Regions from separate parts of the Rhizobium sp. AB2/73 genome, predicted to be linked through region 1. Evidence: predicted binding sites of a transcription regulator. Region 1 holds the regulator's gene; each other region holds the start of a gene.
The links. The regulator PhoB, encoded in region 1, activates phosphate uptake and scavenging genes when phosphate is short. The targets are predictions, from matches to a motif close to TGTCATNNANCTGTCAT.

Region 1 (7,741 bases):
TCGCACCGAAGAACCGGCTGACGGATCTGATCGAGGTCAACATCAACAATCTCGCTGCCGTCCCCTCGATCGTCTATGGCCTGCTGGGTCTCTCGGTCTTCATCAACATGATGGGGCTGCCGCGCTCGGCATCGCTGGTCGGCGGCCTTGTACTGAGCCTGATGACGCTGCCGATGATCATCATCGCCACGCGCTCCGCCTTGCGTGCCGTGCCGCCGTCGATCCGCAGCGCGGCGCTCGGTCTTGGCGCATCGCGCATGCAGATGGTCTTCCATCATGTTCTGCCGCTTGCGATGCCCGGCATTCTGACGGGCACGATCCTCGGGCTTGCCCATGCGCTCGGCGAGACCGCGCCGCTGCTTCTGATCGGCATGGTCGCCTTTGTCGCCAACTATCCGGCATCGCCGCTCGATCCTTCGACGGCGTTGCCGGTGCAGATCTACATGTGGGCGAGCGAAGCCGAGCGGGCGTTTGTCGAAAGGACGTCCGGCGCCATCATCGTCCTTCTCTTCTTCCTCGTCGCGATGAACATCGGCGCCATCTTGTTGCGCCGCCGCTTCGAGCGGCGCTGGTAAGGGAGGGCGCATGAAATGAACATGATGACGGAAGCTGCCAGCGAAAAAGCCTTGGCCAAGAAGATGACGACGATCCCTTACAAGATGATCGGCCAGGACGTTTCTGTGTTCTACGGCGACAAGCGGGCGCTCTTCGACGTCAATCTGAAGATCCGCGCCAATACGGTCACGGCCCTGATCGGCCCTTCCGGCTGCGGCAAGTCCACCTTCCTGCGCTGCCTCAACCGCATGAACGATACGATCGAGACCTGCCGCGTCACCGGCAAGATCACGCTCGACGATCAGGATGTCTACGACGACAGCATCGACGTGGTGGAATTGCGCGCCCGCGTCGGCATGGTCTTCCAGAAGCCCAACCCGTTTCCGAAGTCGATCTACGAGAACGTCGCCTACGGCCCGCGCATCCATGGCCTGCATCGCTCAAAGGCCGATCTCGAGCATATCGTCGAAACCAGTCTGCAGAAGGCCGGTCTCTGGGGTGAGGTGAAGGATCGGCTCCACGATGCCGGCACGAGCCTTTCGGGCGGCCAGCAGCAGCGCCTCTGCATCGCGCGCGCCGTCGCGGTCAGCCCGGAGGTGATCCTGATGGACGAGCCGTGCTCGGCGCTCGATCCGATCGCAACCGCCAAGGTCGAGGATCTCATCCACGAGCTTCGGGAGAATTTCACCATCGTCATCGTGACGCATTCCATGCAGCAGGCCGCCCGCGTCTCGCAGCGTACCGCAATGTTCCATCTCGGCCACCTGGTCGAGGAGAACGACACCGATAAGATGTTCACCAACCCCGACGATTTCCGCACGCAGGATTACATCATGGGCCGTTTTGGTTGATGATGGCAGGCGCGCGGCTCCTTTCACACAGTTCACCTTGAGGATAGAAAAATGGTCTCCACTCACATTCTCTCAGCCTATGACGAAGACCTGAAGTTCCTGACGCGCCGCATTGCCGAAATGGGCGGCCTGGCCGAGCAGATGGTTAGCGACAGCGTACGCGCGCTAGTCAACAGCGACGCGGCCCTGGCCCAGAAGGTCATCTCCGACGACGTCGTTCTTGACCATGCCGAGCGCGAAGTTGGCGACAAGGCGATCGTCACCATCGCTCGCCGCCAGCCGATGGCAGCGGACCTGCGCGAAATCATGGGCTCGATCCGCATCGCCTCCGATCTGGAGCGCGTCGGCGACCTCGGCAAGAACACCGCAAAGCGCGTTATCGCCGTGCAGGGCACCGGCGTTCCCCGCCGTCTCGCCCGCGGCATCGAGCATCTCTCCGAACTGGCGCTAAGCCAGCTCAAGGAAGTTCTCGATGTCTACGCGACCCGCTCGCCCGATAAGGCCGTGTCGATCCGTGAACGTGACGAGGAAATCGACGCCATGTACACCTCGCTCTTCCGCGAGATGCTCACTTACATGATGGAAGATCCGCGCAACATCACCACCTGCACGCATCTTCTCTTCTGCGCCAAGAACATCGAGCGCATCGGCGACCATGCCACCAATATCGCCGAGACGATCTATTACATGGCGACCGGTGCTCAGCCGGAAGGCGAGCGCCCGAAGGACGATACCGCCAACACCGTCGGCGCAGTGACGGAATAATCTGGAAGCGAAGAAAGGAGACCATAGGCGCATGGTTCCGAGAGTTGCTGTTGTAGAAGACGAGGAAGCGCTCAGCGTTCTGCTGCGCTACAATCTTGAGGCCGAAGGCTTCGAGGTCGACACGATCCTCAGAGGCGATGAGGCCGAGCTGCGTCTCCAGGAGCGCATTCCCGATCTCCTGATCCTCGACTGGATGCTCCCCGGCGTGTCCGGCATCGAGCTCTGCCGCCGGCTGCGTATGCGGCCGGAGACGGAGCGCTTGCCGATCATCATGCTGACGGCCCGCGGCGAGGAAAGCGAGCGCGTGCGCGGGCTTTCGACCGGCGCGGACGATTACGTCGTCAAGCCGTTCTCGACGCCGGAGCTGATGGCCCGCGTCAAGGCGATGCTGCGGCGCGCCCGTCCGGAGGTTCTCTCCACGGTGCTGCGTTGCGGCGATATCGAGCTGGACCGCGAAACCCATCGCGTCCATCGCAAGAGCCGTGAAGTGCGGTTGGGGCCGACGGAATTCCGCCTGCTGGAGTTCCTGATGTCCTCGCCAGGCCGCGTCTTCTCGCGTTCGCAGCTGCTCGATGGCGTATGGGGGCACGATATCTACGTCGATGAACGCACTGTCGACGTCCATGTCGGCCGTCTGCGCAAGGCGCTCAATTTCTCCAATATGCAGGATGTCATCCGTACCGTTCGCGGCGCGGGCTATTCCATGGAAGCCTGAGCGGCTTGCCGCTCGGGTGTTACCATTACAGCGCCACGCGTCTTTCAAGACGCGTTAAGGTCGCTGTAACATCTTAAAATGCTGCATAATTTTCCCTTAAATCGATTCCGATTTAAGAAATTATGCAGGAGCGGCGGAAATAGAAAAACGGGCCTCGAGGGGCCCGTTTCTCTTTGTCTTGCTGGAATTTTCAGCCGTTGTTGCGACGGCGGTCATGCACCGGCTGGTAGGCCATGCGCTGATGATAGGTGCAGTAGGGCGACGAATCCGGGCTGTCATTGCCGCAGAAGTGGAAGTCGTCCTTCAGCGGGTCCCCGACCGGCCATTTGCAGGTGCGTTCCGTCAGCTCCGTCAGGCCGAGGCGGCGGGAGATCGGAACGACGACGTTCGATGCCGGGCGATACTGAATTTCATTGACGGAATCGATCTCGATCTCTTCCTTCAGCATGGTTGCGCCCTGCTGGCGGGCGACCACGGTGCGGGTAGCGACGCGCGAGCCGTAGGTCGTTGCGCGAGGAGCCGCGGCACTGCGCTTTGGCGTACGCGCCGCAGTTGCCGTGCCGCCTGCCTTCGCTCGGCCAGGAAGGTTCAGGCGGTGCACCTTGCCGATGACGGCATTACGGCTCACGCCACCGAGCTGCGCAGCAATCTGGCTGGCGCTCAATCCTTCGGACCATAGCTTTTTCAGCTTCTCGACGCGTTCGTCTGTCCAATTCATGCCCTGTCTCCGCTGTCGCGTTTCCGATGGCAGAATCCCTCACCATTGCCTCGCATGGGAACGAGGCGCGAAACGCTCTAAAATTGTGGTGACTAGTTCCGCCGCATGCAGTCTAGCAATTGCTTTTTAACCTAGTGTGAGGCTGACTCCGTGACAAGAGTCGCGAGAATCTTGAGGAATCGATTTCGAGGTTTTCCCCAACTTGCTGCCCAGGCGTGGCATTTCTGCAATAGGCGCCGCCGAACCTATCTCTTTTGCCCGCAAGCGCTATCTCGCACCTGCCAAAATGCCAGTTTTGTTGACATCGCGGTGCAAAACATCAATAGTGCCCGGGCCGCCGCAAGGCGGCATTTTTGATTTTTTCGGACCCGTTTCATCAAATGGAAGCGATCGGTCCTTAAAGTTGTGATCGAGGAGATATGGCCATGGCCGAGACCACGCCGCTTTATGACACCTACATGCGCGCTCCCCTGCGGTTCGAGCGAGGTGAAGGCGTCTGGCTGGTGACCGAAAGTGGTGAACGCTATCTCGATTTCGCCGCCGGCGTCGCGGTCAACTCGCTCGGTCACGCCCATCCTCATCTTGTCGCCGAGCTGAAGGCACAGGCCGACAAGGTCTGGCATCTCTCCAATCTTTATGAGGTGCCCGGTCAGGAGAAGCTGTCGAAGCGGCTGACGGAGGCGACCTTCGCCGACAAGGTATTCTTCACCAATTCGGGCGCCGAGGCGCTGGAATGCGCCATCAAGACGGCGCGGCGTTATCAATTCGCCAAGGGGCATCCCGAGAAGTTCCACATCATCACCTTCGAGGGCGCCTTCCACGGCCGCACCATCGCGACCATCGCCGCCGGCGGCCAGGAGAAGTATATCGAGGGCTTCGGGCCTAAGGCACCGGGTTTTGACCAAGTGCAGTTCGGTGATCTCGATGCCGTGCGTGCCGCCATCACGGATGCGACGGCCGGAATCCTGATCGAGCCGGTCCAGGGCGAGGGCGGCATCCGTCCGGCCACCAACGAATTCCTGCGCGGGCTGCGTGAGATCTGCGACGAACACGGCCTGCTGCTGATCCTCGACGAAGTACAGTGTGGCGTCGGTCGCACTGGCAAGCTTTTCGCCTATGAATGGGCCGGCATCAAGCCTGATATCATGGCTGTCGCCAAGGGCATCGGCGGCGGTTTCCCGCTCGGTGCATGCCTTGCGACCGCGGAAGCCGCCTCAGGCATGAAGGCGGGTACGCACGGCTCGACCTATGGCGGCAATCCGCTTGCCATGGCGGTCGGAAATGCCGTTCTCGATATCGTGCTTGCCGAAGGCTTCCTGCAGCATGTGCGCGATGTCTCGCTGGTCTTCCGCCAGGGGCTCGCCTCGCTCAAGGATCGTTTTCCTGACATCATCGAGGACGTTCGCGGTGAAGGTCTGATGCTCGGCATCAAGGCGGCGATTCCGCAGGCGGAGCTGCTGCAGGCGATCCGCGCCGAGCATTTGCTTGGCGTGCCGGCCGGCGACAACGTCATCCGCCTGCTGCCGCCACTGGTCGTCACCGCCGAAGAAGCACGCGAAGGTCTTGCCCGCCTGGAGCGTGCCGCCGAGCGTGCGCGCGCAGCTCGCACCAAGAAATCGGCTTGAGTTCAACGCCCGCTGACGGGGCGATTACTGCGCCGCGCGTCGAGGCGACGTGCAAAGGACGCGGTAACATTTAGGAATCGCATAAGCTTTCCATAAATCGATGCCGATTTAAGGGCTTATGCGCGCCCCACGCGGGCGTTATTGTTTTTTCTGGAGCACAGGTAAGGACATGGCTTCTCCGAAACACTTTCTCGACCTCTCTGCCGTTCCGGCTGCCGATCTGCGCAACATCATCGATGACGCGATCGTGCGAAAGAGCGCGCAGAAGGCCGGCACTGCCGACAAGCCGCTCGCCGGCAAGATGCTGGCGATGATCTTCGAGAAGCCGTCCACCCGAACCCGCGTTTCCTTCGATGTCGGCATGCGACAGCTGGGCGGCGAGACGCTGTTCCTCTCCGGCACCGAAATGCAGCTTGGCCGCGCCGAAACAATCGGCGATACGGCCAAGGTGCTGTCGCGCTACGTCGACGCCATCATGATCCGCACGACCGATCATTCGCGTTTGCTGGAGCTGGCCGAACATGCGACGGTTCCGGTCATCAATGCGCTGACCGACGATACGCATCCCTGCCAGATCATGGCGGATATCATGACCTTCGAGGAGCATCGAGGCCCCATCAAGGGCAAGACGCTCGCCTGGACGGGCGACGGCAACAACGTGCTGCATTCGCTGATCGAAGGGGCCGCGCGCTTCGGCTATCGCATGAATATGGCGGTGCCCCTTGGTTCTGAGCCGAAGGATCACTATCTGAACTGGGCCCGCAACGAGGGCGCCGAAATCATGCTCTCGCATGATGCTGACCGTGCGGTCGCCGGCGCCGATTGCGTGGTAACCGATACCTGGGTTTCCATGAATCAGGAGCACCGGGCACGCGGTCACAACGTCTTCCAGCCCTATCAGGTCAACAAGGCTTTGATGGCACAGGCCGGCAAAGACGCTTTGTTCATGCATTGCCTGCCCGCCCATCGCGGGGAGGAGGTGACGGACGAGGTGATCGATGGCCCGCAATCCGTTGTCTTCGATGAGGCGGAAAACCGCCTTCATGCGCAAAAGTCGATTCTTGCTTGGTGCCTGGGCGCGATCTGAAGATATTAAACCGCGTCTCAAGGACGCGGGCGCAGTAGGAGTAAAGCAATGGCCGAAAATGCCGCAACGCTGGGTCAGTTTGATTTCGCCGGTGACGATCATGTGGTTCCCTTCCAGGTGGAAGGTCTGGACGTGCGCGGCCGTGCCGTACAGCTCGGTCCGCTGCTGGACGCGATCCTTGCCCGGCATGATTATCCGACGCCGGTTGCACGTCTTCTGGCCGAGGCCATCGTCCTGACCGTCCTGCTCGGCACGTCGTTGAAATTCGAAGGCAAGTTCACCGTGCAGACCAAGGGCGACGGTCCCGTAGACCTTCTGGTTGCCGATTTCACGACGCCGGAAAATGTTCGCGCCTATGCCCGTTTCGACGAAGAAGCGCTGGCAAAGGCAGTCGCCGAAGGCCGGACCGAGCCGGAGCAGCTGCTCGGCAAGGGCGTGCTCGCCTTCACCATCGATCAGGGACGTTTCAGCCAGCCCTATCAGGGCATTGTCGCGCTTGACGGCGCGTCGCTCGAGGAGATTGCCGGCACCTATTTCCGCCAGTCTGAACAGATCCCGACGCGCGTGCGTCTGGGAGCTGCAGAACTTTTCGACCGTGATGAGAACGGCAAGCCGCGTCACCGCTGGCGTGCCGGTGGCCTGATCGCGCAATTCCTGCCCGAAGCGCCCGAGCGTATGCGTCAGCCGGACCTGCATGGCGGTGACGGCGATACCGGTGTGCGCGATCATGTCGAGGACGATGCCTGGGCGGAGGCACGCAGCCTGGTGGAAACCATCGATGCCGATGAGTTGACGGATCCGCAGGTTGGCACCGAGCGCCTTCTCTATCGCCTGTTCCACGAGCGTGGCGTACGCGTCTATGAACCGAAGGCCGTTTATGACCGCTGTTCGTGCTCGCGCGACAAGCTGAAGGGCGTGTTGAAGGGTTTCACGGCCGAGGAGATCGAGGCCAGCCAGGACGATGGCGAGATCGCCGTGACCTGCGAGTTCTGCTCGACCACCTATCGGTTCGAAGTGTCGGAGATAGAGGCAGCCTGACGCTGTACGCGGAGCAGCTCAGTTCAGCGTGCGCAGCAGGTTTGGCGTATCGAGAGAGAAGGCGGGGATCTTGACATGGAATTGCTCCCCGTCGTCCGTTTCCATCTGGTAATGGCCGAACATCATGCCTGACGGTGTATCCAGCGGGCAGCCCGAGGAATATTCATAGGTATCGCCGGGCTTCAGATGCGGCTGCTCACCGACCACGCCGGGTCCCGTCACCTCATCCACGATGCCGTTCATGTCGGTAATGTGCCAATAGCGCGTCACCAGCTTCACGGCTTTCTTCGAATGGTTGGAGATGACGATGCGGTATCCCCAGACATAGCGATCATCATCCGGATCGGATTGCTCCTCCAGGTAAAACGGCTCTACAACCACTTCGAT
Region 2 (7,741 bases), 490 kb from region 1:
GCCTCTGGATTTGGCCCTGCAGGCGGCGCGGCAAAGTGGCTGGTGGTCCCAGACGGCAAGTGCTGAATAATTGTTGAAGAGCATTAATATTTTAGTTTAGTTGTGCGGGAGAAGGCTGCGCGGAGATTGACTTTTGCAGCGCTCGTTAATTAGTGTATTAGCAATTATTAAATAACTATCTCGTAGGCATGTCCGTGCCGGGTTGACTATGGTCTTCGGCGCAATATTTCCAGCTCGATGAAGGGGCCTCAATGATTGAGGTTTGAGGGTGTCTGGAAGATGGAAGAGGCGGATTATAGACACCGGAATCCGATGTTTCGGAGCGAGACGCGCCGTTCATCATCCGCTGTTTCCTGCTCCGGGATGTTCCTCGATCGCCGCGTCGCCCCGAAAGGGAAATCCGATGAACGGTAGTGCAAGCCGCGAGGAGGAGGGGCATGGAGCCCTGATCTTGAAGGCGATCGCCGAAGGTGGCCTGGGTTTTGCGGCGCAATGGATTCATGACGCCGGAAATGTCGGCAAGGTGTTCTACGCCGAAAGCCTGGCGCGCGTAAGGGACTCGGACGGCACCGTGCACACGGCCGGCACCTTCGTTTCGCTGCTCGAGCGGCAGGATCGCTGGTTCGATCTCGATCTGCGCATTCTGGATATGGTGCTGTCCGATCTGACTGCGGATGAGGCGCTGGTTCTCGGTTTCAATCTTTCCGCCACCAGCCTGTCGCGCCGCGATCGGTTCGCCGATGTATTCGGCCGAATCAGCCGCCGCCCGGAGCTTGCTTCGCGCCTCATCATCGAGGTCACCGAAAGCTATCCCGTGGTTGGCGCATCCATCGAGCGCATGAAGATGATCCGTGATCTCGGCTGTCGCATCGCCATTGACGATTTCGGGTCGGGTTTCGCCACGCCGGCATCGCTGTTGCAGGTGCCCGCCGATATCGTCAAGATCGATGCAGCCTTCGTGTGGGATAACAGGCGAGGGCGCGACGGAAGCGACAGCCTCTCCCATCTCGTCGGTTTTGCCGCCTGCTTTGCTCCCTTTGTCGTCGTCGAGGGTATCGAAACCAGCTCCCAACTCGATGTGGCGCGGGAAGCGGGCGCAACGCATGTACAGGGTTTCCTGCTGTCGAAGCCGGTTTCCTTGGCCCAGCTCCGGCGCTACAAGCGGAAAGCCGTCTTGCGGGGGGTGGAATGATTTTCCCGCCGAATATGACCGCGATCTCCAAACCTTATGCATGGCGTATGTCTGCCGGTCTTTCGCCGAATCCCGCCATCAGGGCCCTGCAGGTGAGGTCATGATGAAGCAGCCGGCTTTCATATCGGCCTATCAGATTTCGGCGGCCCGGGCTGCGACCGAGCTCAAGACGAAGACATTGCTGCGCGCTTTTGTGAGCCGGCTTCGCATAATCTTTTCCGGGAGCGGCGAGCTGGTCGCCACATTCGTCGGCGGAACCGAGCCGCATGTCCTTATCTGCGATCAGGCGGCAGAAGCGATTGGCCGCGTCAGCATAGATGCCGAGACCGGGCTCTATGTCCTGTGCGAGCTCGGCGGTCATGCTGATGATGTCGTTATCGTAACCGCGAGCGAAAATCGATTGATCGAGGAGATCACTCTCCATCTTGGCGATGGCCGTTTGCTGCAGGGAGCGGTCGATACCGCCGTCAGCAGCCTCGTCGGCCAGACGATGGAGGATGTCGAGCGCAAGCTTATTCTCCAGACGCTGCAGCATTGCGGCGGAGATCCCACTCATACGGCGTTCATGCTCGGCATGCCGCTCGTCACTCTTTGCAACAAGCTGGCGGTCTACTTCTCGGACTCCGCCGGCGAACTGCCGCAGACCGCTGCGGATATGGGATACGGAGCGAAAAGCTACCGGCTGTGATTGCGCACGCATTTCATGCGGTCGCATTGTACCCTGGTTACCAAACCGGGATCGCGCTCCTGGAACAGGGCGCAAATCGAAACGGCGCGCTGCCCGGCTGCGGGTATCGCGCATAATGCAATTCGAGCGGGGCGGCGCACGAGGAACCAAATGAGGACCGGGAAAAGATCATGGATTCTTTCAGCGAGAGAAAAGGCCCCGTACCCCAGAAGACGCCTGCTTTGTTCGATGGCTGCGTGAAGATCGTTTCGGCCTATGTCAGCCATAATGCCATCCCTGTTCACAGCCTCCCGAGGCTTATCAAGGATATTCACGAGGCGCTGCAAACGTTGGATGGGTCGGCTTCGATCGTCGATCGAAGCAACCTGGTGCCGGCGGTGGATTTGAAGAAATCGGTGACAAGCGACTACATCGTCTGCCTCGAAGACGGCAAACGCTTCAAGACCCTGAAGCGCCATTTGCGCGTGCATTATGGCATGACGCCCGAGGAATACAGACAGAAATGGGGACTTGCTCCCAACTATCCGATGGTTGCGCAGAATTACGCCAATCGTCGCTCGGAACTTGCCAAGATTTCCGGCCTCGGTGCGAACGGCAACAAGAGGGAAGGCGTCGGCTGAAGCAATCCGCAAACAGCCGCCTCATGCGCTTCTGACGGCTCGGCTTCGATGCTCCGTGGGAATGCGGGCGGATCTCGCCAACGCTTTCCATGCGTTTTGCGATGCCGGCCGCGGTGCCGAGTCTGCCGGCGGAATGCTGCAAATGAAATGACGCCCCGTCAGGGGCGCCATAGTCGTATCGAGAATGTTCGACGTCTTTATCGCGACGATTAGAAGACCTGGCGCAGCACGATGAACAGCATGAAGGCAAGCGCAATCGAGGCTGGCAGCGTCAGGATCCAGGCCATCAGCATGTTGCGCACGGTCGACCATTGCAGGCCGGAACCGTTGGCCGCCATCGTGCCGGCGACGCCGGAGGACAGGACGTGCGTGGTCGACACCGGCAGGCCGAGATGGTCGGCGGCACCGATGGTGAGCATGGCAACGACTTCGGCGGCAGCACCCTGGCCGTAAGTCAGGTGGGTCTTGCCGATCTTTTCGCCGACGGTGACGACGATGCGCTTCCAGCCGACCATGGTGCCGAGGCCGAGTGCCAGTGCCACGGCAACCTTCACCCAAAGCGGGATGAACTTGGTCGCGTGATCGACGGCGGCATGATAGTTCGTGACGGCTTTCAGGTCGTCGGCGCTCATCGGCAGCAGCTTCTGCTTGTCGATGAGCTTCAGCGATTCACCGATCAGGTAGATATCGTTACGAACGTTGCCGACGAGCCCGTTGGGCAGCTTCTCGACGCTTGGATAGGCGGCGATCTCGGCGCTCGTGGCATGAATGTATGCTTGAAGAGCCGGCGTCGTCGCGTCCGTCCAGGTCTTGGTCTTGACGGCACTGCTGACAGCAGCCTTGGGATCGGCCGGAGCGGCAACGCCCGGTTTCACGTACTTGCCAAGCACGGTCTCGACCTGCGTTGAGGCAGCCTTGTAAGCTTCGAGATAGTTGACATCGGGTGTGCGGTTCAGCGCGAAAGCCGTCGGCACGAGGCCTATGAGGATAAGCATGATGAGGCCCATGCCCTTCTGGCCGTCGTTCGAGCCGTGAGCGAAGCTGACGCCGGTGCAGGTGAAGATCAGCAGGCCGCGGATCCAGATCGGCGGCGGCGTATTGCCCTTCGGCGCTTCATAAAGCTCCTTATTGCGGATCAATACCTTGGCGACCAGCAGCAATATTGCAGCCGCAGCAAAGCCGATGATCGGCGACAGGAGCAGCGACATGCCGACGCTGCTTGCCTGAGACCAGTCGACACCGCTGGTGGCGGAGCCGGCGGGTGCCAGGAACTGGTTGGCGAGGCCGACCCCGATGATCGAGCCGACGAGCGTATGCGAGCTCGAGGCCGGCAGGCCGAGATACCAGGTGCCGAGATTCCAGATGATGGCGGCGGTCAGCAGGGCGAAGACCATCGCGAGACCGGAGCCGGAGCCGACCTGCAGAATGAGTTCGACCGGCAGCAGCGCCAGAATGCCGAAGGCAACGGCACCCGAAGACGTGAGAACGCCGAGGAAGTTGAAGAAGCCCGACCAGATGACGGCGAATTCCGCCGGCAGCGAGCGCGTATAGATGACAGTGGCGACGGCGTTGGCAGTATCGTGGAAGCCGTTGACGAATTCGAAGCCGAGCGCGATCAGTAGCGCTAGGCCGAGCAGGATCCACGGAACGGCGGCGGCTTCGGCGAGGTCGCTGCCAAGGGCATAGCCGACATAGGCAAGGCCGGCCAGCACGACGACACCGAAGATCGGCAGAAACCATTTTGCCGAACTACCGGCGCCGTGAATTGGATGGTTGGCATTGCCACCCTCCGAAGTGTTTGAAGCGAGGTCGACCATCCCAAACTCCTTTATGGCAATTGATATCGTTGGTGTAAGCCTCCTTCATGAAACTCTCGTGACGCGCGAGTAGGTTGCGGCTGGCTGCAAATACGGGCAACAGGACGCTTTCTTGGCTACGGTCAGGCGTTTGGTCTGATCTTGATTTCGCCGTCAAATGGCCTTTTTCGGTTCAGCCGGCGTTCATACCTTAGGGGGTTAAATCCCGCATGTAAGGGACTTGGATAGAGGGCCATCAAAATGAGATCGTCCGTGATTGCCATCGCTGCCTTGTTTGGCAGCCTGGTTGTATCTTCGGCAGAGGCAATGCCTATCCCAGCCGTTGGGACAGCGGCCTCAGCGCCGATCGTGAAAGTTGACTATGCCTGCGGTCGTGGCTGGCACCTGACGCGCTGGGGCGAATGCCGCCCCAATCGCTGGGGTCCGCCGCCGCGGCGCTGGGGTTACTACAGGCCGCCACCGCCGCCGCCGTGGGGCTGGCACGGCCATCGCCATTGGCGCGATGACCGTTGGCGCGATCGCCCGCGTTACTGGTAAGATCATAAACACCGCCGCATCTTTGCGGCGGTGTTTTTGTTAAGGCCAGTCCAGGAAAAGTGCGCGGCGGTTCCTAGGACTGAAGTTGCGGCCGTAATGCGCGCGCGCCTAGCCATAGCCCTGCAAGAACGAGCAGGCTGGCCGATAAGATCGCAGCAAGGCTTTTCGCGTGATACGCGATATCGGCAAGCTTCGGCCGGATCAGATCGGCCGTATTGAAGCTCTCGCCGCTGAATTTACACAGGATGAGCGAGAGGTTGTTGCGCACGAGTGCCGCGTCGATATCGGAGACGAGGTCGTCAACCGGTTCCTTTTCCACTTTCATCACGCGCATCTGCAGCAGCACTGCTTTTGCAGCCGCAAGATAGCCGTGCGAACATTCGTTGAAAGGGCTTTCCTCATCACTGACGCTGCCCGGCATACGGCCCCAGAGGCAATAGGCGCGCTGGATCTGCGCGAAGTTCAGGAGACGGCGAAAGGTTTCGTCGGTATCCGATATGCTCTCGGCAAGCGAGATGATCCGCCCGTAATAGGGAGCGATCACAGCCATCTCGCCATGGGTGAGGCTTGGGATCGGGATGCCGGCCTGGCTGCCGGAGGAGCCGCCGCCATGTGCGGCAACCGAAGCTGGCCAACCTGCAACGATGAGACAGAGGATTGCAAACAGGACGCCACCTGGATACAGGCGGTTCCCGCGCATGTTGCCATGCGCGGGATGCGATCTATTTACCACATTAAGCCCGGCGTAGACTGGCATTGCGATAGCGTGTCCGCGGCAGCTCGCGTTCCGCCCAGGCCCCGAAGGCAAGACCGAGCGTCGTCCAGAGAATCGCGTGCATGCCGAGCGATGTGATGCGGAAGCGCCAGAGCACGACGGCGGAGAATTGCTCAGGCACTTCGTTGATCGAGGGAAGCAGATATTGGATCAGCGCGATGAAGACGAGGTAGCCGATTCCGGCGATGATCGCCCCGTTCCAGGGGCCATATCGCGCCGCCAGCCTGCGACCGAAACCGACGGCGACGATCATGCCGACGACGGAGGCAACGATCATGATGAAGAACAGTTCCGTTCTCGCGCCGATCGTATCGGGATTGCCGACGGCCGGCGGGTTCGCCGGATACTTGAGATCGGGCACGAGCGAAATCGTCACGAAAGCGGCGAGCGCAAGCAGCGCTGCCGTGCCGCGCGCGCCGAGAGGGCTGACGCGGCCGTAGACGAAGGAAAAGACGAGCGCGAACAATCCGCCGATTGCGGTGGAAAAGATCACGCTGCCGGTGAAGAGGCCGATGCCCGCCTGTGTGGCGCGGCTGACAATCTCTGGTTCAGGAGCTTCGCCGGCCGCCTGCGCGGCCTTTTCTTCAAACCCGATGGCCCAGTCGACCAGCGGTTCGCCGAAGATGTGGGCAAAAGCAAAAACGAAAATACCGGCCAAGGCCCCGACGATCATGCCGCGGAGCAAAAGACGTCCAACCATGTGCTTGACCCCTTAGTGGCAGGGGAAGCCGAGAAGGTGGCGGGCATCATGCACGAATTCATGCACATATGTGCCCGAGAAGAGCGAGGTCGCGCCTTCCTCTGCACCGATGAAATAGATCGCGAGCAGCATCAGCAGGCCGGCAAAAATAGCCCAAGGCAGGATTTGGCCGAGCGGAATCGGCTGCGGAACTGCGGTTGGGGCGAAAGTGGTGTCGGACATTGTATTTCCCTCGTTAAGAAAAGCGCGTTCCATTTGCGGAAGGGTTCTTGCGGGAAGGGTCTGGCTCTCGATGGGCGGAACTTGTCCGTCTTCGATTACAGTGGCGCGACCGCGCCGGGATTCCACCGGCTTCCACACCCGCAAGTGCAAGTTTATAGCTATCTGCAAATATAATTGTCAATCAAGCGCCACTGCGATGCGAAATCGCGACAAGAGCGCACCAGGGGATGGAATAGAGGAGTTTCATGAAAACGCGTTTGAGCTGGATTTGCCATGGGGCTACGCAAGCCAATCGGAACGGCTGCTTTCCGGATGACGAACCCTTGGAGGCGAGGGCGGCTCAGCAGGCTCAATCCTTATCCTTCGGACTGGGCGCGATCGATCGGGTCTGGGCGAGCCCGGCCCTGCGCGCGCGCCAGACCGCCGCGGTCCTCGGTCTCGACGCTATCCCGGATGTCGCCTTGCGCGAATGCGATTATGGCGACTGGCGGGGGCAATCGCTAGCCGAACTGCATGAAAGGGATGCGGAGTCCCTCGCGCTCTGGATGACGGACACGTCGGTCGCGCCGCATGGCGGCGAAGCCCTCTTGTCGGTCATGAAACGCGTCGGTGAATGGATGGGAAATCACATCGATGATGCCGGCCATATCGTCGTCATCACCCATGCGAGCGTCATTCGCTCTGCCGTTCTGCAGGCCTTGCAGGCGCCGCCTGCGGCATTCTGGGCTGTTGATGTCGAGCCGTTCGGGATTGTCGAAATGACGAGCGACGGCCGGCGCTGGCAGCTTCGCTTCCCGAAGATGACGATCTAAGGTCTGTGGGATTCACATTGGCTTGATGTGATTCAAGCCTTTGATAGACCGTTTATTCTGACTGACGCCCAATGGGCGAAGACGGCGTCTATTGTCTGGCAACCAACCGATCCCGGACGTAGCGGCTGTGACAAACTGTGTTCGGCAGGCGCTTACGGTCCGCTGGTTCGTTATTTCTTCTTTCCTTGATCATGATGCCATTTGATGGCGAAGAACATGCCCGTGCCCAACACCAGAACTTTGAACGTAATGAAGACTATAGGGAACCAATCCATTATTTTGAATATTCCAGGCTATTACTTGACACTATCTATCGTGAGGAGCACTGCCGCAAAACTGCTGTTTCAGCAGCTTCATCTGTTGTTCAAACCATCATCG
Region 3 (7,741 bases), 1.6 Mb from region 1:
GTCCGAGGACGGCAATACGGTCACAGACGGAAAACAGGCTGTCGAGGTCGTGAGTCACCATATAAACGGTCAGGCCAAGCGTGTCGCGCAGCTTGGCAATCAGTTCGTCGAACTCCGACGCACCGATCGGATCGAGACCCGATGTCGGTTCATCAAGAAAAACGAGGTCCGGATCGAGCGCCAGGGCTCTGGCCAGCGCCGCGCGCTTGATCATGCCGCCCGAAAGCTCGGAAGGATATTTGTCGGCGGCGTCGGCGGCGAGACCCACCATGCGGATCTTCATCAGCGCCAGCTCGTCCATCATCTCCTTGGGCAGGTCCAGATATTCCCGCATCGGCACCTGGATGTTTTCCTTGACCGTCAGTGAGGAAAACAGCGCACCTTGCTGAAAGAGAACGCCGAGCCGCATGTCGAGGCGGTTGCGGTCCTGCTCGTCGAGCTTGTCGTAATCTTCGCCGAGAATCTCAATCTTGCCCGAGCGGCGCGGCAATAGCCGCAGCACCGTGCGCAGCAGCACGGACTTACCCGCCCCGGAAGCGCCGACGAAACCGAGAATCTCGCCGCGATAGATATTGAGGTTCAGTTTGTCGAGGACGATTTTCGATCCGAAGCCGACGGTGACATCCCGTGCCGACAGCACGATGTCCCTGCCCTGCTCATCCTTTTCCAGCGGGATTTCCGAGTGAAGCGCGCTCATCGTTATCGTCCCTCAGAAATCGATTGCTGCGTAGAACATGGCGAAGAGCCCGTCCATCAGGATAACGACGAAGATCGACTTCACTACCGATGAAGTCACGTGCTGACCGAGAGACTCCGCACTGCCTCCCACCTTCAATCCCTCAACCGCCGCGACGATGCCGATGACCAGTGCCATGAACGGCGCCTTGATCATGCCCGAAATGACCGTCGAAAGGCTGACGGCCTCGTGAAGGCGCGAAATGAAAGTCGCAAACGTGATGCCGGAATAGGCCCAGGACACCAGGGCAGCACCAAAAAGCGCGGCAAAATTGGCAATGACCGTCAGCAGCGGCAAGGCAACCGTAAGCGCCACCAATCGGGGAAAGATGAGCACGCCGACGGGATTGAGGCCCATGACCTTCAGCGCGTCCACTTCCTCGCGCATCTTCATGGAACCGATTTCGGCGGTAATCGCGCTGCCGGACCGGCCGGCGATCATGATCGCGGTCAAAAGCACGCCGATTTCACGCAATTGCAGGATGCCAACCAGATCGACCACGAAGATTTCCGCACCGAAATAACGCAGCTGGAAAGCGCCCTGCTGGGCGATAATCGCGCCGATCAGCGACGACATCAGCAGGATGATCGGAACCGCGCGCACCGCCATGTGATCGATCTGATTGATGATCGAGGCAGGCGAAACCCCGCTACCACGGCCGAACTTGAGCTGACCGCCGCGTACGGCTGAACCCAGGATATACATGGCGGCGATGAGGTTGCCCCATATATCGTAGACGCTTTCGCCAATAGGCGCGAAGACACGCTCCGCCCATGATTTCCTCGGCTTCGCCGCTGCCGCCTCATCGTCCGGATGCGTATCGAATGTCGTCAGCAATTCGTCGATATGAGGATTGGAGCCTTCGATCGTAACGTGGGCCTTGTGTGCTTCCTGGCTTTCCTTCAGTCGGCGGATCAGCAGCGCACCCGCCGTATCCACATCCGAAAGACCGGAAAGATCGATCACGACGTCGCCGCCGGAGCTGCGCTTGGACAGCTGCTCGATCTGTCGCAGCACGCCATGCACGCTGGCGCTGCGCCAACTGCCTTGCAGCCGATAGCGATGGCCTGCGCCTTCGGGCGCATCATCGATCTTCGGTGCATCGGACCTTTGCTCGGCTGCTTTCAAACTCATGCGTCTTTCAAATTTGGCACAACATACGCCGACTCGGTGAGCCCGCATGGTCAGTGCTTCATACACCGACTATGCATGGAATTTCCATCTCGCGCCGGCGCCAACATATGTCACGGCTTTTTGATATCCAAATGAATTTGTTGCACCGCGTCAGGATACACCGTGAGCGCCTCCGCCGATTGCCGGCTTTCTCGCCTGCAGCCCATAGGCAAAAACGACCATGGCGAGCCCAAAGGCGGCGATGCCGGCCATGACATAGTAACTCGCCAGGTCAAGCCAGGCGTAGAGATAACCGGATGCAAGCGTCATCAATCCCAGGAACATGCCATTGTAGAAATAGTAGGCGCCCTGGGCCGATGATTCCTGCGCCTCATGGACCGACGCCACGATACGACGCTGAACGCCGGTATGGACGCAGGCATAGGTGCAGGAATGAAAGCACTGCAGCACGAAATAGCCAAGGAAACCGAAATTGCTCGGAAACAGGACCCAGCGCAGAATGCACATGGTCGAACCGAAGAAGATGAGCGTCCAGGCGCTGAACCGCCTGCTCAGTTTTTTCGACAGGAAAAACACCATCACCTCGGCCGTGACGCCAATGCTCCACAGCACGGCTATCTCGGCGCCGGAAAAGCCGAGCTTATGCCAGTAGATCGACGCAAATGTATAGAGCATCGCATGGCTCGATTGCTGTATCGATACGCCGATCATGGTGATGAGCAATTGCGGTGAGCGCAGATTTCCCGTCGGCGATTGCAGATTGATCGGTTGGTTGCGCCGGCGCGTCGGCCCGATACGTGGCGCGAAAAAGCCCATCATCGTCGTCAGAATGAACCCCGCTACCATCACCGGCAATACTGTCGTGCCGCCCCACATGCCTATCAGCTGGCCGCCGAGAAGGGTCGACAGGATAAAGGTGATCGATCCCCAGACCCGCATGGAACCGTAATCGAAACCCCAGCGGCGCACGCCCGACATGGCAATCGATTCGACCACCGGCACGTAAGGCGCATAAGTAGCGCCCTGAATGCCATAGACCAAAAGCACCGGCCAGAAGTCGCTGGTCCAGTAAAGCGCGATTGCCGTCAGCAGCGACAAGGCACCCGACCATAACAATACATCGGCCCGCTCTCTCATATGATCGGCGAGTACCGCGATGATGGGTGTCACGAGGACGCGTACGACCATGGGAATGGCGATCACCAGGCCAATCTCGTGATCGTTGAAATTCAGCCCCGCCAACCAGACGGGAAAGAAGGGTACGGCAATGCCGTTGACGAACAACGGAGCGCAATAGGACAAGGCGGCGCGCAAGCGGAAATAAGGAGGCGCACCCTCGCCCTGGAAGGACTTGATCGCGGGAATCATGACAGACCTGAAGGGGAACGTACTTGTCCCTATCATGCTATCGAGAATACGACTATGGCGAGAAATGGCCAAAACCGTAACGTTTCGGAAAAATCCGAAGCCGAGGCTGTCTTGCAGCGATCAATAATTATGAAAAGCCATTATCAAGCCCGTGAAGAACCAGAAATCAGGCCGCCTGTGCGCCGAGGGCCTGCGGTATTTCCCCGACCTGCGAGCCGACTGGCTGCGTTTCGAGAATATTCTGCCACGTGATCAGCTCGAACGTGCCGTCTTCGTGTTCGGCAATCGCCGTGCAGCTTTCCACCCAATCGCCCGTGTTGATGTAACGGATCCCATCGAGATCCTCGATCACGGCATGGTGAATATGACCGCAGATGACGCCATCGGCATCATTGCGCTTGGCCTCTTCGGCCACGACACGCTGAAACTCGCCGATGAAATTGACAGCGTGCTTCACCTGCAGCTTCGCCCAAGCCGAAAAGGACCAATAGGGCATGTTCAGGCGTCGGCGCACCGCCGCAAGCCCGATATTGATCAAGATGGCCATGTCGTAAGCCCAGTCTCCGAGATAGGCGAGCAGGCGGGCATTGCGGACAACGACATCGAATTCGTCGCCGTGCAGGATGAGATATTTCTTCCCGTCGGCCGTTTCATGCATGGCGCGCTGCGCCACCTCGATACCGCCGAAGTGCATTCCGGGGAAGTCACGCAGGAATTCGTCGTGATTGCCGGGGATATAAACGATGCGCGTGCCCTTGCGCGCCTTGCGCAGGAGCTTCTGTACGACGTCGTTGCAATCCTGGGGCCAGTACCAGTTTCGCTTCAGTCTCCAGCCATCAACGATATCGCCGACCAGGAAGATGGTATCGGCCTCGTGATAACGGAGAAAATCGAGCAGGTAATCCGCCTTGGCGGCCTTCGAGCCGAGGTGCACGTCAGAAATGAATAGCGTTCGGAAATGCCGAGGGTCCATGTTTTCATTCACGAACTTTATGTCCGTGCCCTATCCTACCTTGGCTATTCCAAAACCAGACTCGTGTTTCAGGAAGATGACAAACCCTGTGCTTGGCGGCCCAGCGGCGACGTTCAACCCGGTTTCGCGGCAACGGCGAGGTCAGGACGATCGCTTGTAAAGCTGGCGATACCAAGGCGAAACATGGCCCGCGCCGCCTCGCTTGGATGAGCCGCACATCTGTGCACTTTCACGCCATTCTTTCCAAGATGACACGATCGCAACCTTCGACTTGCGGAAAGGACATCGCGCGATCTGCGATCATTGCGGAAAAGGCAATTCAGTTTTGCCACGACAAAAACGCCTTGTGACCTCAATTCCATACTGTGAAGGCGAAGCGATTGATGTATGCAGAAGACTCGAAGCGCAGGCAGGAATGGAGACGCAAGTTGGATACGAACGACACTTCGAAAGCAGCCAAGAACATGGCGAGCGGAAATTTCGACGAGCAGGCGCTTTATTTCCATCGTTATCCCCGTCCCGGCAAGCTCGAAATTCAAGCGACCAAGCCGCTGGGCAATCAGCGCGATCTGGCACTTGCCTATTCCCCCGGTGTCGCTGCGCCCTGCATCGCCATCCGCGACAACCCCGAAACGGCAGCCGACTATACGTCCCGCGCCAATCTCGTAGCGGTGATTTCCAACGGTTCCGCCGTGCTGGGCCTCGGCAATATCGGCCCGCTGGCCTCGAAACCCGTCATGGAAGGGAAGGCCGTTCTCTTCAAGAAATTCGCCGGCATCGACGTCTTCGACATCGAAATCGCAGCACCGACGGTCGATGAGATGGTCAACACCGTCTCCGCGCTCGAGCCGACCTTCGGCGGCATCAATCTAGAAGACATCAAGGCACCGGAATGCTTCGACGTCGAGCGCCGCCTGCGCGAGAAAATGGAAATTCCGGTCTTTCACGACGATCAGCACGGCACCGCCATCATCGTCGCCGCCGCCATCCTCAACGGGCTGGAACTGGCCGGCAAGAAGATCGAAGACGTCAAGATCGTCGCTTCCGGCGCCGGTGCGGCCGCACTCGCCTGCCTCAATCTGCTTGTCATTCTCGGCGCCAAGCGCGAGAACATCTGGGTCCACGATATCGAGGGTCTGGTCTACAAGGATCGCAACGTCCTCATGGACGAGTGGAAGTCCGTCTACGCCCAGGACAGCGACAAGCGCGTGCTCGCCGAATCCATCCCGGGTGCCGACGTCTTCCTCGGCCTCTCCGCAGCCGGCGTGCTGAAACCCGAATTGCTGGCGCAGATGGCCGAAAAGCCGCTGATCATGGCGCTCGCCAACCCGACGCCGGAGATCATGCCGGATCTCGCCCGTGCCGCCCGCCCGGACGCGATGATCTGCACCGGCCGCTCGGATTTCCCGAACCAGGTCAACAACGTCCTCTGCTTCCCCTATATCTTCCGCGGCGCGCTCGATTGCGGCGCCAAGACGATCAACGAAGAGATGAAGATGGCTGCGGTGCGCGCCATCGCCGCGCTTGCGCGCGAAGAACCTTCCGATGTCGCCGCCCGCGCCTATACCGGTGAAACTCCGGTCTTCGGGCCCAATTACCTGATCCCCTCGCCCTTCGACCCGCGCCTGATCCTGCGCATTGCGCCGGCGGTGGCAAAGGCAGCCGCGGAAAGCGGCGTCGCCCTGCGCCCGATCAAGGATTTCGACGCCTATATGGATGAGCTCAACCGCTTCGTCTTCCGCTCGGGCTTCGTGATGAAGCCGATCTTTGCGGCAGCGAAGATTGCCGAGCGAAAGCGCGTCGTCTTCTCCGAAGGCGAAGATGAGCGCGTGCTGCGCGCCGCCCAGGTCCTGCTCGAGGAAGGCACCGCCGTCCCGATCCTTATCGGTCGTCCTTCCGTCATCGAGACGCGCCTCAAGCGCTACGGCCTGAAGATTCGCCCTCATACGGATTTCGCCGTCATCAATCCGGAAGACGATCCCCGCTTCCGCGAATATGTCGAGCTCTATTTCTCGCTGGTCGGCCGCGCGGGCGTTATCCCGGAAGCAGCCCGCACGATCGTCCGTACCAACACAACCGTCATTGGCGCCCTTGCCCTGAAGCGCGGCGAAGCCGACGCGCTGATCTGCGGTCTCGAAGGCCGGTACGAACGTCATTTGCGCATCGTCCGCCAGGTCATCGGCAAGCGGCCCGATGTTCGGGATTTCTCGGCATTGAGCCTGCTAATTTCGCAGCGTGGCGCCACCTTCTATACCGACACCTATGTGACGTTTAATCCGTCCGCCGAGGAAATCGCGGAATCCACCTGGCTGGCGGCCGAGGAGATCAAGCGCTTCGGCATCGAGCCCCGCGCCGCCCTCGTCTCGCATTCCAACTTCGGCTCCCGGGAGTCGGAAAGCGCTACCAAGATGCGCGAAGCGCTGGCTCTCATTCGCGAGGCAGCGCCGGATCTGGAGGTCGACGGCGAAATGCATGGCGACAGTGCCATTTCCGAGAGCCTACGCCGGCACGTAATGCCGGACAGCGCGCTCTCCGGTGAAGCCAATCTACTGGTCTTCCCCAATCTCGATGCGGCCAACATCACACTCGGCGTGGTCAAGACCATGACCGATGGTCTGCATGTCGGCCCGATTCTGCTCGGCACGGCGCTTCCGGCCCACATTCTCTCGCCGTCAGTCACTTCGCGCGGCGTGGTCAACATGGCGGCGCTCGCCGTCGTCGAAGCCTCGCAGATCGCCTGATATCACGTCTAGCAGCCACAGTCACAACGGCACCGCGTTTCATGCATTCGCGGTGTCGCTCATCTCCTGGCTATCGGCGGCTGCGACCCGCAATTTCACGAAAATCCTCTCGAAATCCGTGCTTTTTCATGGATACGTTGTTAAGCTGCAGCGTGTAATCTTCAGCGACTTAAAACCGCTTTCGAGAGCAGAACCGTGAACCGCGGCATAAAACAAGCTTCCATCGCCTTCTTTTCCCTGCTGACGACCACATCGGCGGCCCTCGCACAGGTCGATCTCTGCGACGAACTGCGCGGCCGCTATGTCGACATCAGCGAAGTGATCGGCGCCAGTCAGGAAACGCGCCAGCTCTCGCGCGCCATCGTGCAACAGAACCTGATGATCCGCCGGACGATGAGCGATCTGCGCAACCAGGGCTGCGTCGAAGGGGACGATGGCGTATTTGGCGGCCAGGACAGTCAGGGCGTCTGCGATGACATCAGGCAATCGATCGATCAGATGCGGCAGGATCTCTCCCTTCTGATGGATCAGCGCGAACAAAGCGTCGGCCGCGTCGATGCCGTTGCCATGCAGCGCCGGCAGTTGCTGGACACGATGCAGCGCAACGGCTGCAGCCTGCCGGCTTCGGCAACGCCGGATATTGTCATCGACACTCACACGAAAATGGATGCCTATGCGCCGCAGGAGCAGTCCCTGGCCAAGCCGGAGAGCTCCATTACCGTCATCGAGACGCCAAGGCTCCAGAAGAATTCCAGCCTCGAACAAAAGCAGGCACCACCGGCGGCGCCG
Region 4 (7,741 bases), 1.1 Mb from region 1:
GCGCAAGATCGGAATGCCATTCGGCCGGCTTGGCTCCAAAACGATCCTGAAAACGCTCAAGGAAGCTTGCCGTCAGTGCAATTTCGGGCAGCAGGATCAGCACCTGCTTGCCGCGCCTTAGCGTTTCGGCGATGGCCTCGAAATAGACCTCCGTCTTGCCAGAACCGGTGACGCCGTCGATCAGGGAAACCGCGAACTCGCCCTTGCGCACATCGGCCAGGATCTTATCGGCCGCATCCTTCTGCGGCCCTTGCAACCGCGACGCGGTGAATTCCGGATCGGGCCTGGCGACGACGGGTGGCGGCGGCAGGAAGATGGTCTCGAAAATGCCCTGCGAGATCAGCCCGTCGATGACGCTGGTGGATACACCTGCCGCATGCGCCAAGCCGAGCCGCGTCCACGAAAGCCCGTCGGCGGCAATCTCCATTACCTTGGCGCGCGCGGGCGTCATCCGCTCCGGCTGCCCGCCGATGAAGCGCAAGCCCTCGACCATCGGTTCGGGATCGAAGGCGGCCGGTGCCCGCAGCGCCATGCGCGCCACCAACCCCGGCGGCGACAGCGTATAGGCGGCAACCCAATCGATGAAATCGCGCATATGCTTGCCGAGCGGCGGGCAATCGAACACATGGCTGATTGGCCGAAGCTTCTTCGGATCGACACCGCCATCATCCTCGCCATCCCAGACCACGCCGATCACCTGACGTGGCCCGAGAGGCACCTGCACCACCGAACCGGGCTCCACCGCCACGCCTTCGGGCACGGCATAGGAATAGGCCCGCGGCGCCGGCATCGGCACGAGAACGGGCACCGTACGGCTCATCACAGGCTTTGAGGGCGCCGCCTCGAAAAGCGCACCGAACAGATCGGAAGAATCTTTGCTCATTGCGCCAGACCATGCCCCGGACGGACAAAAAAGAAAACCCGGCAGTGGCGCATGATCGCTCGCAGAATGTGGACGTCCCGTGGGTGCGGTGAATATCCAGCCATAGCAGCGGTGCCGCCGATGGTCAGTGTTGGCCCGAGGTGAACATGGGAGTCTGACTGTCGATGCTTCAGATAGGAACTCACGTCAAACAGTTTGCTGAGTTGACTGAGCCAATGACCTCGCGCTCGCCGCTAGTACAGTGTCCTTTGATAATCTTCCTCCAGCCCTTCGTCCATCGTTCGCATTTCATTCTGGTCAGTAGGAGCCCCTGTCGTCTCCTCCAGGATCATCTTTATGAGCGAGGGCATCTCGCTGCGATCCTGAAAATGATCCGCGCTCCACAGGCGGGACCGCCGGAAGGCTTTGGCGCAGTGCAGGAAGGCCTCGCTGACGCTTACGATGATGGCCAGCTTTGGTACACGACCAGCGACCGCCATATCTTTCAGAATTTCCGGGTCACGAGTGAGTGCGGCCTGCCCGTTTATGCGCAATGTGTCCTCGAAGCCGGGAATGACAAAGAGCAATCCGACATTCGGGTTGGCAACGATGTTGGCCAGCGTATCAAGACGGTTGTTCCCAGGGCGATCCGGGATCGCAATGGTACGCTCATCGAGAACCTTCACGAAACCCGGAGGATCGCCACGAGGACTGACGTCAGCCTTTCCGTCCGGATGCTGGGAGCCAATACAGAGAAAAGGCGAGCGCCTGATGAACTCTCGCGCATGTTCCCCCAGGGATTCCTGACACTTCAAAAGAGCCAGAGAGTGGGTCGGCTCGAATAATTCGCGAAGCGATTGTTCATCGTCAATTGCGAAATCGGGATTGAGTTGTAACGCTGCCATAAACCACCTCCCAGATTGTTCCCGTTTGCATCTTAGCCACCAGGGAACACCTCAGATCCTCACCAATTATTTTTCCGTCATTTTGATGTACGTACGTCAATTTTGATACATGATAATGATTGCACGATCAATTGGATTGCCGGCATTTCTGAATAAGCCCAATTCGAGGAAGCCACGGAGGGTAGCTTTCAGCGCGAACCGCCTATTTGGCATTCAGCGTTTCAACGCTTCCCAATGCCGCAGCCAGTCGCGGCGCATGGGCCGGACGACGGCGGAATTAGATCGCTACTCATCGTCATCATCGATCTCGCCAGTCAACCTCATGCCGTCGATCCAGGTAGAACCGTCCTCACGGATCACCCGGCGCGGCTTGGCGCCGCAACGCTCGCGCACGGCCTCGGCCAGACGTTCTGAATGGGTGACGATCCAGATCTGGCTGGTCTTTGCGGCCTCAGCGATCATGTCGGCAAGCGGCACCAGCATGTCCGGATGCAGGCTCGCCTCCGGCTCGTTGAGCGCAATCAGCGGCGGTAGGCGATAGGACATCAAGGCGGCGGCAAGACCGAGGAAGCGGATCTGGCCATCGGAAAGCTCGCGCGGCTGGAAGATGCGGTTGGGAAATTCGGGCAGCATCAGGCCGAAATCCGCCGTTTCCCGTGGCTCCGGCACGACGAGCCTGGCGCCGCCGAGCGCTGCGTCTAGAACCCGGTCCAGCTCCACGGTATCTTCGCGCGTATGGACGAGAGTTGCGAAAACCGCGGCGATATTGGCGCCATCCTCATCCAGCATGGGAGACGTCACGGCAAGACAAGGCGCACGCAGCGGCGAGCCGCGATCTGTGCGGAAGCCATGGTAGAATCGCCAGGCGTCGACGGCGCGCCGGAACGTGCCGATCTCCGGAAAATGACCGGCATCGCCCAGTAGCGCGACCGCCGTTTCGGAAGTCAGGGCGTTCTCGGGATGCGCCTGCATGCGGCCGCTCTCGCCGCGCACGGAAATGCCTGGCCCCTCGCGCTTCATCATCGTCACCGGCCTGCGCCCCGTCTCGACGGAAAGCTCCTCGGCCTTGACCTGCGGCTCCAGTGGAAATCCCGCGGAGGCACAGGGCGGCCGCATGCCCGCCTCGATCCAGTAGCGAAAGGTCGCCGCCCGCTCCATGTCGAGCAGCTCGACATCGAAGCGGATACGGGGGGACTCATGCGAACGGCGCTTGCCCGACCACATGGCCGAGAACATGCCGCCCTCGCTGGAAATCTCATGCGCCAGCCGGCCGCGAACCGCCGCCTGAACGAGCTGCAGGGAGCGATAGAGATTGGACTTGCCGACACCGTTCTCGCCGATGAACAGATTGACATCCGAAAGATCCACGCGGATCGAGCGCAGGGAACGATAATTGCGGGCAAACATGGAGCGTAGCTGCATGCCGGAGGGTTTAGCCGATTCCGATATTAAAGAGAATGCGAAACCAGAGGCTCGTCCTGGTTCGGAGGAACAAGCGCCGAGAAGGTTGCATTTCCATCCGCCGCAAGATCGACGACCGTATGCCTCTCCAGCGCCTTCGTCACCTCGTTGACATCGCCGTCCAGATGCTCGACCGGAATGAGATTGCCCACGAGGAAATCGAACCGGTCGCCGCGCTTGTTGAGCAGCTCGTGAAAGACCGTCATGTCGCGCAGCTCGGTCGACCATTTGGCGAACCAGTAGAACAGGCCGGAATTGCGCGCCGTCAGATGCACGGGCAGGATCGGCAGATTGTATTTGCGCGCCAAACCCACGGCAGAGGTCTTCCACGGCCGTTCGTTCAGCTTGCCGTTCGCCCAGTAGGCGATGCGGCCTGATGGAAACAGTACCGTAACCTTGCCCTCCGCCACGGCGCGGTTGGTCAACTGAAGCGTCTCGCGCGTCTTCGGCTTGCTCTTATACTCCTCGCGCCATTCCACAGGGATGATCATCTCGGCAAAGCGCGGGTTGACGCGTACCGCATCGCGATTGGCAAAGATCATCATATCGGGCCGGCGCGGCTTCAGGAGATCGAAGACGGCGACGCCATCTGCAATGCCTGTAGGATGATTGCTGACGAGAATGAAGCCGCCCTTAGCCGGGATACGATCGGGATGGGTGACGCCGATATCGAGCCGCAGCAGATCGCTCATATATTCGAAGCATTGAAAGCCGGAGAGCTTGGCGACATCGTCGGCGAATTCGATTGCCTTGTTGTAGCGCAACAGCGTGTAGAGAAACGGGCGCATGAGCGGCCAGAGCGGATTTCGGACGATCTTTTGTCCGCGCTCGGCGATGAGAGTATCGACAATATGTCCGGGCTGGCCCTGAGACACCAAAGCGATCACTTCTGCAAGTTGTCCCAGTGCAGTTATCGAGCCGCGGCGCGCCATGAAGTGTCCTGAATGGTTGGGAGATATTCTATCGCAATCGAATATGATCGAAGCATGACAAGCGCCTCGCATATGGAAGGCGGACCATACGAGATCCGGAATCGACCCATATGCAGTTTCATTGAAGCCCAGCTACTCCCCGCAGCACGAAGGGAAAACGCGCCGGAAGCAGCGGGAAAATTAGCGATTCCATAACCTTCCTTACTTCAAAGTGGCAGATGCGATCTGAATTTCAAGAGGTTTTCCACTGAACGAATTATTGATCATCGCCGACTCCAGGTTGATGGCGGAACGCAACCGCTGGCTCGATGCGCTTGGTCAGGAGCGGCGGCTCGCCGCCCACACGCTGAATGCCTATGAACGCGATACGCGGCAATTCTTGACCTTCCTCACCGGTCATCTCGGCGGTCCGGCGACGATCGAGGATATTCATGCGCTCCGTCCGGCCGACTTTCGCGCTTTTCTGGCCGCGCGCCGCAAGGATGGTGCCGGTGCGCGTTCGCTCGGGCGCAATCTCGCCGGCCTTCGTTCGCTGTTGCGCTATCTTGAGAAGAAGGGCCTTGTGAATGCCGCGGGTGCAGCCGCGGTGCGCTCGCCGAAACAGCCGAAATCGCTGCCGAAGCCCCTTTCCGACAAGCAGGCGATTACCGTCGTCAGTGACGAGGCGCAGCTGCACGACGAACCATGGATCGCCGCGCGCGATGCCGCCGTGCTGACCCTGCTCTATGGCTGCGGTCTGCGCATTTCCGAAGCGCTGGATCTGAAACCGCAGGATTTTCCATCAGGAGCGACATCGCTGCGCATCACCGGCAAGGGCAACAAAACCCGGCTGGTGCCGTTGCTTCCGATCGTCATCGAAGCGATCGATCAATATCGCAAGCTCTGCCCTTATCATCTCGAAGCCGATGGCGCCCTGTTTCGTGGTGCGCGCGGCGGCAAGCTGCAACCGGGCATCATCCAGCACGGCATGCAGAAGTTGCGCGGCGCCTTCGGGCTCCCGGATACAGCAACACCGCACGCGCTTCGCCATTCCTTTGCCACCCATCTCCTGGCCGGCGGCGGCGACCTCAGAACCATCCAGGAACTGCTCGGCCATGCGAGCCTTTCGACGACGCAGGTCTATACCGGTGTCGACTCCTCGCGCCTGCTCGAGGTCTACGACCGCGCCCATCCCCGCGCGTAAGGCCGTTCACGCGCACGCATAAGAAAAGATTAACCTCTCGCGTTAAGGGAATTTCCGTCTCACGCGCGTAAAGCAGAACCATCTCCCGGCATGCCCTCCGAAAGCCGCTTTCCGGCATTAGCGGTCATGCTCTCTGCGAATGGAAGATTCTGATGATTTCTGCCCTCGGGTCCAAGACGATGCGGTCGATGAAGCCGACGCTAGGCGATATGCTGCTCTGGCTTGTAAGTGCCTTTCCACTGATGCTGGCGGTGCTGTTGGTCGCGACTATGCTGACACTGCAGCCGGCTCATGCAGAAGGCGCTGCGTCCGACAGCTGCGGCGGCAAGGATCTGATGGCCGAACTTCAAAAGAACGATCCGGCAAAATACGCCTCCATCATCGCCGCCGGCGACAAGGTAGAGAATGGCAAGAGCATCTTCTGGAAGATCGAGAAGCCCGGCTTGAAGCCGTCCTGGCTGCTCGGCACCATGCATGTTTCGGATTCGCGCGTGCTCACCCTGCCGAAGGGCGCCGCGGACGCCGTTGCATCAGCCGATACGATCGTAGTCGAATCGGACGAAATTCTCGACGACAAGAAGGCTGCCGCTGCCCTTTTCGCCAATCCCTCACTCACCATGCTCACCGACGGCTCGACCATCAGCCAGCATCTGTCGCCCGAAGACAATGCCCGGTTGGAAGCGGGTCTGAAAGCGCGCGGCATTGTGCTCGCCGCCGTTTCCCGCATGCAACCCTGGCTGATCTCGAGCTCCTTCGAGATGACGGGCTGCGAGGTTCGCCGCAAGACGGCCGGTGCGAAATTCCTCGACCAGAAGCTGGCGGGCGACGCCGCGGCCGAGGGCAAGAAAGTCGTTGGTCTCGAAACGCTGGCAGAGCAGGCCAAGGCCATGAGCGATCTGCCGATCGCGCTTCATCTGAAATCGCTGATGCAGACGCTCGAACTGGGCGACAAAATCAACGACGTCAACGAAACGATGACAGGCCTCTATCTCGCCGGCAATATCGGCGCGATGATCCCGATGCTGAAGGTGATCGAACCGGACCAGAAGATCACCGATGCCGATACCGCCGCCTTCGAACAGCGCATCATCCTCGATCGAAACAAGGTCATGGCCGCGCGTGCCGCGCCGGTTCTCGACAAGGGCAACGCCTTCATCGCCGTTGGCGCGCTTCACCTCGTCGGCGATCAGGGTCTTGTGGCGCTGCTGCGCAAACAGGGTTTTACTGTCACGGCGGCAAACTGACCGCTCGCAACCGCTTGCCGAGATCGGCAAGCATCGTCGCGACGATCAGCCGGTGGAATGGCGTGATGATTGCGAGATAGATCCGACCCAGCAATATGTTCCGCCGGACGAGCGTCGTGGCATCAACCAGCCGGCGCCCCTGATCGTCATCACGCACGTCGATAACGACCCGAAAATCGAGATGCCGATCGTCGAAGCCGAGCACGACCTGAGTGTCGGACTTGCTGACGACGGGAAAGAAGCCGATCTTTTCCAGCTCCTGTGCCCGAAGGTCGCTGCTGGATTTCAAGCCGAACAAGCTGGTTACCGCATCGCGCACTCGTATCAGCAGCCGCGCCCAAAGCGGAAAGCGGCTCAGCATCGTTCGGGCGGCGGCGATGGCCGTCAGATCCGAGTTCGGGATACTCAGCTCGTAGCAGTCGGCCCAATCGGCATCCGGCAGCGCCGGATGCGGCATTAGGGGCTTCACCATCAAAGGCCTTGCAGACATGATTTCATCCGCCTTTATTCGACGGCTGCAGACTACCACACATTGCAATGCTGCCCGACCAACAAAAGCCGGCTGCGGCAATTTGGCCGCCAGATAACGGCCTAACGCACGGCCGATCCATCCGCCGGCAAGATCTTCAGCCGCCAGGATGCATCGGGCTTCAGATAAGTCGTTGCGATGGCGCGGACATCCTCGGCGGTCACGGCTTCGTAGCCGCTGATGCTCTTGCGAATACGGTCGAGACGCCGAGAGTCGCTCTGAGCATCGTGAAGATTCTGGACCCAATAGCCGTTGGTCTGCTGCGAGCGCTTCACCGCTTCCATGATCGGAACCTTGGCCCGCGTCAGCTCATCGGGCGAAACATCTCCCTGACCGAGATCGGCGGCGATCTTATCCACCAGCTCGAAGAAATGATCCACCTTGGCGGGTGTGGTTTCGACATAGAGATAGGCAAAACCATAGCCGGGGATCGACCTCGACAGATCGACCTCGCCCTGAGGGCTGTAGGTGGCGCCCTCGGCGATACGGAACTGGTCGACCAGGCGGTTCTGCAGGATCGCGCCGGCGACATTGGCAGCGGCAGCACGCGGCAGATCCGAAAGGAAATCGCCGATCGGCATGGCGACGGCTGCACCGGCGCTGTCGCTGCGCCCATCGTGAAGGC

Region 2: the regulator PhoB is predicted to act here: its motif matches at 4,365-4,381, upstream of I8E17_RS17905 (inorganic phosphate transporter).
Region 3: the regulator PhoB is predicted to act here: its motif matches at 4,277-4,293, upstream of I8E17_RS08595 (UDP-2,3-diacylglucosamine diphosphatase).
Region 4: the regulator PhoB is predicted to act here: its motif matches at 4,204-4,220, upstream of I8E17_RS14805 (1-acyl-sn-glycerol-3-phosphate acyltransferase).

The regions. Positions count from the first base shown of each region.
Region 1 is NZ_CP067071.1:127,826-135,566, forward strand. Features, by position in the region: gene pstA (phosphate ABC transporter permease PstA) at 1-575, shown strand, start outside; gene pstB (phosphate ABC transporter ATP-binding protein PstB) at 591-1,406, shown strand; gene phoU (phosphate signaling complex protein PhoU) at 1,458-2,171, shown strand; gene phoB (phosphate regulon transcriptional regulator PhoB) at 2,203-2,886, shown strand; gene I8E17_RS00680 (GcrA family cell cycle regulator) at 3,077-3,604, opposite strand; gene I8E17_RS00685 (aspartate aminotransferase family protein) at 4,030-5,229, shown strand; gene argF (ornithine carbamoyltransferase) at 5,399-6,316, shown strand; gene I8E17_RS00695 (Hsp33 family molecular chaperone) at 6,365-7,354, shown strand; gene apaG (Co2+/Mg2+ efflux protein ApaG) at 7,373-7,741, opposite strand, start outside.
Region 2 is NZ_CP067071.1:3,648,649-3,656,389, forward strand. Features, by position in the region: gene I8E17_RS17885 (TIM barrel protein) at 1-70, shown strand, start outside; gene I8E17_RS17890 (EAL domain-containing protein) at 404-1,192, shown strand; gene I8E17_RS17895 (helix-turn-helix domain-containing protein) at 1,293-1,880, shown strand; gene I8E17_RS17900 (MucR family transcriptional regulator) at 2,051-2,500, shown strand; gene I8E17_RS17905 (inorganic phosphate transporter) at 2,710-4,317, opposite strand; gene I8E17_RS35385 (hypothetical protein) at 4,666-4,854, shown strand; gene I8E17_RS17915 (hypothetical protein) at 4,928-5,554, opposite strand; gene I8E17_RS17920 (CbtA family protein) at 5,589-6,329, opposite strand; gene I8E17_RS17925 (CbtB-domain containing protein) at 6,342-6,551, opposite strand; cobalamin riboswitch at 6,610-6,685, opposite strand; gene I8E17_RS17930 (histidine phosphatase family protein) at 6,797-7,363, shown strand.
Region 3 is NZ_CP067071.1:1,712,342-1,720,082, forward strand. Features, by position in the region: gene I8E17_RS08580 (ATP-binding cassette domain-containing protein) at 1-697, opposite strand, end outside; gene I8E17_RS08585 (ABC transporter permease) at 710-1,870, opposite strand; gene I8E17_RS08590 (MFS transporter) at 2,021-3,238, opposite strand; gene I8E17_RS08595 (UDP-2,3-diacylglucosamine diphosphatase) at 3,405-4,211, opposite strand; gene I8E17_RS08600 (NADP-dependent malic enzyme) at 4,640-6,952, shown strand; gene I8E17_RS08605 (hypothetical protein) at 7,148-7,741, shown strand, end outside.
Region 4 is NZ_CP067071.1:3,002,822-3,010,562, forward strand. Features, by position in the region: gene I8E17_RS14790 (primosomal protein N') at 1-883, opposite strand, end outside; gene I8E17_RS14795 (pyridoxamine 5'-phosphate oxidase family protein) at 1,117-1,767, opposite strand; gene I8E17_RS14800 (AAA family ATPase) at 2,053-3,189, opposite strand; gene I8E17_RS14805 (1-acyl-sn-glycerol-3-phosphate acyltransferase) at 3,216-4,160, opposite strand; gene I8E17_RS14810 (tyrosine recombinase XerC) at 4,408-5,343, shown strand; gene I8E17_RS14815 (TraB/GumN family protein) at 5,496-6,587, shown strand; gene I8E17_RS14820 (DUF2867 domain-containing protein) at 6,571-7,077, opposite strand; gene I8E17_RS14825 (insulinase family protein) at 7,179-7,741, opposite strand, start outside.